DNA from 2 places in the Bacillus sp. LJBS17 genome. Region 2 is predicted to be linked to the other one. Evidence: riboswitches for the same ligand, from Rfam matches in the RefSeq annotation. Region 2 holds a riboswitch; the other holds the start of a gene.

Region 1 (3,145 bases), 500 kb from region 2:
CAGCATTAGCTCCTCCAACAGAGTATCGATTTGCAAATCAAAGCCGAGTTTATATATCACATACGTTTTGATCCACATAAATAAGATCGAAAAACATAAAAACCGCTGATTGTGAAAAAAGGTTCCTTTCATCAATATGACTCCTCACGTTTTCTTGATCATCTGCATGAAATGCTTCTTAAGTAAAACCTACTAAAAACAGCCGGTTCAGACAAGTCTCAGCACTCATGTGTTTAAAACATGCGCCCATGAAACAGCATATAAAAGTAGTAACATGAAGCAAGGGTCAGGCCGGCTAGCACGAGCTGCTCAGAAAAACTGCCTGTCTTCATATATAATGGAAGCCGAACGCGGATCGTTGAAGGGAATAATAATTTGATTCCGTTCACCGTCCAAGCGTCAAGAAACAAGTGGCTCGCCATTCCGATCATCAGGCCGGCTGATATGTTTTTATCTGGAATGTATGTAGAAGTGATAAAAAACATGATGAGCATAAACAGCAAGCTGTGTGTAAATGTACGATGGCCAAAAACGGAGCTGACCACTTTCGATAAAATAGGAAATTTTCTCCCGATTTTGCTTTGTGTGTGGCAGATATCGGGTATTAATGCTCCAACCGCGCCTGACGCAGCCATAAGCACTGGATCAAATCCATAATAATAAGCCGCTGCCGTACAAGAAGCGATGCCTCCCATGATGTGTGTTTTTCCTGTCATTTGCCGCTTCTCCTTTTATCTTTTGCAAAAAATCTCTGAATTACAAATATATCAAGAGAATGTATGTTTGATCAACAGGACTTTGGACGATAAAAAATATCCCGCATAATTTTTCAGGAAAGAGGCATCTTAAACATGTACCTATTTTTTAAAAGAGGTGATACGAATGGGTTTCTTTAATAAAGATAAAGGAAAACGTTCCGAAAAAGAAAAAAACGTAATCCAAGGAGCTCTTGAAGATGCTGGTTCAGCTCTAAAAGATGATCCGCTTCAAGAAGCTGTGCAAAAAAAGAAAAATAATCGATAACCACATGCGGATAGAGCTTGGCTCTATCCGTATTTTCCATCTGTTCCCTTTGACAGATCATCCTTTCTTTGATAACCTTCTGGGAGTAACTGAATAATTAAATCCTCACTCTTTCTCAGTGAGGTAGAGGTTGCGCGGATGATAAGTCACACATGCCAGGCTGACAGGAGCTGTTAAACATGTGTAAAAGGCATCAGCGCCGAAGTGTGGAGAAAGCCGATCCTTCTCTATGCTGGGACTGTATCTGAATAAGTGCAGGACTGCCGCGTGCTTTTTCGCGGAGGGCTATCCGGAGATCAAGGGTGTGTGTTTCTTTAAGCATGGACTTTTGTTCAGGCTTTTTTTGCGTTTATATGATCTCGGGGTCTGGTCCGTACAAAGAATCATGGAGGTACTGGAATGGAACAGACAAAAAAATGGGGTTTTTGGTTATTAACGGCGTTTGTCGTTGGAAATATGGTTGGATCAGGAATTTTCTCCTTGCCGAGCTCGCTTGCTTCAATTGCGAGTCCGTTTGGAGCTACGTCCGCCTGGCTTTTGACAGGTGCCGGCGTGCTGATGATTGCACTTGTGTTCGGACACTTGTCCATTCGCAAGCCTGAACTGACAGCGGGACCGCAAAGTTATGCAAGAGCGCTGTTTTCTGACCCGAAAAAAGGCAACGCTGCCGGTTTCACAATGGTGTGGGGCTACTGGGTGGCGAGCTGGATCAGTAACGTGGCGATCATCACAAGTCTCGCCGGTTACTTGACTTCGTTCTTCCCGATCTTGGTTGATAAACGTGAGATGTTTTCGATCGGCGGGCAAGAGGTGACACTCGGCCAATTACTGACGTTTGCCGTATGTACGATCTTGTTATGGGGAACGCACGCGATTCTTGTTGCCAGCATTAACGGCGCAAGTAAATTAAACTTTGTCACAACGCTTTCTAAAGTATTAGGTTTTGTCTTCTTTATCGTTGCTGGTTTATTTGTGTTTCAAACGACATTATTCGGTCATTTTTATTTCCCGGTTCAAGGAGAAAACGGCACAAGCATTGGAATTGGCGGCCAGGTTCATAACGCCGCGATTTCTACACTGTGGGCGTTTGTCGGAATTGAATCCGCGGTGATCCTGTCCGGCCGTGCGCGCTCTCAGCGTGATGTGAAACGTGCGACAATTACCGGCTTGCTGATTGCCTTGAGCATATATATTATTGTGACTTTAATTACGATGGGTGTTCTGCCGCATGATAAGCTTGTCGGCTCTGAAAAACCATTTGTTGATGTACTCTATGCGATTGTTGGAAACGCGGGAAGCGTGATTATGGCGCTTTTGGCTATCCTTTGTTTATTCGGAACGATGCTCGGCTGGATTTTGCTTGGCTCTGAGGTGCCATACCAAGCAGCTAAAGCGGGAGATTTCCCGGCATTTTTTGCAAAAACGAATAAAAAGGGAAGTCCGGTCATTGCACTCATTATTACAAACGTCATGTCACAGGTCTTCATTTTCTCGGTTATTTCCCGGACAATAAGTGACGCATTTACATTTTTAACGACAGCGGCTACACTCGCATATTTAATTCCGTATCTAGTATCTGCAATCTACAGCTTGAAGGTAGTCATCAAAGGTGAAACGTATGACCAGCTGAAAGGCTCCCGTGTAAGAGACGGATTGATCGCAATACTGGCGTGTGCATACTCCGTGTTTGTTATCGTAACAGGCACAGCAGATTTAACGACATTTATCCTCGGCATCGGTTTATTCTTTGTCGGCTTAATCGTTTATCCATTTGTGAGTAAAAAGTTCCAGAAAGAAAAACAAGCATAATGAAAAGACACCTGATTTGCTCAGGTGTCTTTTTTATAAAATCACAATTTCTCCTGTTAGGAATCCGTTCGTTAAATATGCAAAAAACGTTTTTCAGTCTCTCCAGCATAAAAAAACTGATCGTGTTGAGGATGCAGCTTAATATGAATGGCTCAAAGAAAATATCCGATATGATTCAAATTGAGCCGTTCCTTATAAATAAGCAAAAGAGCCGCGGGCAGGCGGCTCTTTTGTTTATTTAGTCAAGCTTTCCGTAATAAACTTCAGTTGTCCTTCTAATGAAATCGGGTCAGAGAAATAGAATCCGATCGGA
Region 2 (3,145 bases):
CCCGCCTTTTTGATTGTCATTACACAGCTGAAGGGTGTTTTGAAAGCTCAAATGCATCGTGAAGCGACTCGACTGCTTTCACCATGTCATTTTCGCTTACGACTGTTGACACTTTGATTTCAGATGTGCTGACCATTTTGATTAAAATGTTTTTTTGCGCCAGTACAGCAAACATTTCAGCCGCTACACCAGGATTTGAGACCATGCCGGATCCAACAATGGATACTTTAGCCAATTTGCTTTCTGTCTCGATTTTCTCAAATTCCAGCGCGTCTTTATACTCTTCAAGCACTGCAACGGTTTGGTCTGCATCTTCTGTTTTGACAGAGAAGGAAATTCCAGTCTTGTCCTCGGCCTGCGTTTGGATAATGATATCCACGTTTATGTTTCTTTTGGCAAGTGTCGTAAAAATAGTAGACAAAGTTGTCAGGCCGCTAGTCAGCCCGTAAATGGTTACTCTTGTGATTTGATCTTCAAATGCAATGCCTCTGACAATTAAATTCTGTTCCATGGAAGATTCCTCCTCAATTAATGTTCCCGCTGCGGTTTCTGTACTTGAACGCACTTCTAACGGCACTTGGTAATTTTTCGCGAACTCAACTGCTCTCGGATGAAGAACACCGGCGCCTAAATTGGCAAGCTCAAGCATTTCATCGTATGAGATGCCCTCAAGTTTTCTCGCTGATTTCACATAGCGCGGATCGGTTGTAAACACGCCTGGCACGTCTGTGTATATGTCACATTTATCAGCTTTTAAAGCGGCAGCCAAAGCAACTGCTGTTGTATCTGAACCGCCCCGGCCCAATGTCGTAATTTCACAATCCTCTGTCATGCCTTGGAATCCTGCAACAATGACAATTTTTCCTTTTTCAAGCTGGTCTGCTAAACCCGAAGTGTCGATATCTGTAATTCTGGCGTTTCCGTGAATGGCCTCCGTACGGATTCCCGCCTGCCAGCCAGTATAAGACACAGCGTCATAGCCTTTTTCCTGCAATGCCATTGAAAGGAGTGAAATCGTGACCTGCTCGCCTGTCGCCAGCAGCATATCCATTTCGCGTTTGCTCGGCTGGTCAGAAATAGCTTTTGCAAGGCTGACCAATTCGTCAGTGGATTTTCCCATTGCTGAAACGACGACAACGACTTGATGGCCTTTCTGTTTTTCTGCAATTGCGCGGTTTGCCGCATTTTGAATTTTTTCGACTGAGCCGACGGAAGTGCCTCCGAATTTTTGTACAATAAGACCCATGTATTACCACCCTTTACATTTTGGTTCGTGCGGGTGAGGAGAAAGAGCGCTTTGTCCACAATAAAAAAAGCAATGAGAGGAATACTCTCATTGCTTATCAATTAATCATCATAAATGATTATGAACAACGAGATAGCCCTCCAAGAAAATGATTTCTTGACAGCCTTACATTTATTCAATGCACGGCCAGCAAATAATACCGATGGGGTTTTATTTGCTTCGGCGACGCTCCCCTTTCAGCCTTTTTCACAGAATCCATCTTTCTCCAAAGGCATACTCTTGAAGTTCGCACCTCTATCTTCACCATATAACACGATCTAACTATGAAATTAGTTCACATTTTATCAGATCTTATTTAAAAGGACAACATTATTTTTGCAATTTGTCGTAAAGGAGCTGAGCCGCCGCTGCAGGAACACCGGCTTTTTTGATGTCCTCAAGGCTTGCTTCCTTCATTTTTTTAACGGAACCGAAATGCTTTAACAGCATTTTCTTTCTTTTCTCTCCGATACCCGGGATGTCGTCCAAAACGGATTGAAACGCGCTTTTTCCGCGGATTTGCCTGTGAAAACTGATTGCAAAACGGTGCACCTCGTCCTGAATGCGCTGCAGGAGGTAAAATTCCTGGCTGTTTCGTTCCAGATACACCACCTCCAGCGGCTCACCGATCAGTAAATTTGAGGTTCTGTGTTTTTCATCTTTCGCTAAACCGGCGATCGGGATATCCAAGCCGAGTTCATTTTCAATGACATCCCTTGCTGCGTTGATCTGCCCTTTTCCTCCGTCAATGATAATCAGATCGGGCAGCGGCAGATTCTCACGAAGCACTCTCGTATAGCGTCTTCTGACAACCTCTCTCATAGAACCGTAATCATCCGGCCCTGTAACGGTTTTGATTTTATATTTGCGGTATTCCTTTTTGTATGGTTTGCCGTCGATAAACACAATCATCGCGGAAACCGGGTTTGTCCCCTGTATGTTTGAGTTATCAAACGCTTCAATTCTGTGCGGCGTATAAATATTTAATGCCTCACCTAGTTTCTGCACAGCCCCGATTGAACGCTCCTCGTCGCGTTCGATTAAAGAGAATTTTTCTTTCAATGCGATTTTCGCATTTTTATGGGCAAGCATGAGCAGTTCTTTTTTCGGGCCTTTCTTCGGCTGGTGAACGTTTGTTTCCAGCAGCTGCTCGATCATGGATTGATCTACGCTGTCCGGAACTAAAATCTCCTTCGGAAGGAAGTGGTTGTTTTTTGAATAGAACTGCCCGATGAACGTGAGGAACTCTTCATCTGCTTCCTGATAAAGCGGGAACATGCTGACATCGCGTTCAATGAGCTTTCCTTGGCGGATGAAAAAGACCTGCACGCACATCCAGCCCTTATCGTACGCGTACGCGAATACATCACGGTCGACTAGATCGTTCATCGTCATTTTTTGTTTTTCCATCGTTGATTCAATATGGGCAATTTGGTCACGAAGCTCTTTTGCTCGTTCAAACTCAAGATTCTCAGCAGCTTCATGCATTTTCTCTTCAAGCTCTTTTTTGACCTCATTATAGCCGCCCCTTAAGAAACGTGTAATGCTTTCAACCAGCTCTCTGTTCGTCTCTTCGGAAATATCCTTTACACACGGAGCGAGGCATTGGCCCAGATGATAGTAAAGGCACACTCTGTCCGGGAGCTTGGAGCATTTTCTGAGAGGATACAGACGGTCGAGCAGTTTTTTTGTTTCCCTTGCTGCCTGTACATTCGGATACGGCCCGAAATAGCGCCCTTTGTCTTTTTTGACATTGCGGGTGACAATCAGCCTTGGGTGGCGTTCATGGGTGAGTTTTATGAAAGGATAGGTTTTGTCGTCTTTGAGCATGACGTTGTATTTCGGATCATGCTTTTTGAT

The links. Region 2 has a riboswitch for lysine ahead of KXZ66_RS14690 (aspartate kinase). Riboswitches for the same ligand answer to the same signal wherever they lie in the genome.
Region 1: it holds a riboswitch for lysine, as region 2 does, so the genes downstream of both, KXZ66_RS17235 (amino acid permease) here and KXZ66_RS14690 (aspartate kinase) in region 2, are expected to answer to the same signal.

Annotation. Positions count from the first base shown of each region.
Region 1 is NZ_CP079759.1:3,326,070-3,329,214, reverse strand. Features, by position in the region: gene KXZ66_RS17250 (LTA synthase family protein) at 1-132, opposite strand, end outside; gene KXZ66_RS17245 (metal-dependent hydrolase) at 234-716, opposite strand; gene sspJ (small acid-soluble spore protein SspJ) at 883-1,023, shown strand; lysine riboswitch at 1,140-1,319, shown strand; gene KXZ66_RS17235 (amino acid permease) at 1,423-2,832, shown strand; gene KXZ66_RS17230 (iron-hydroxamate ABC transporter substrate-binding protein) at 3,067-3,145, opposite strand, start outside.
Region 2 is NZ_CP079759.1:2,827,264-2,830,408, forward strand. Features, by position in the region: gene KXZ66_RS14690 (aspartate kinase) at 20-1,246, opposite strand; lysine riboswitch at 1,372-1,551, opposite strand; gene uvrC (excinuclease ABC subunit UvrC) at 1,616-3,145, opposite strand, start outside.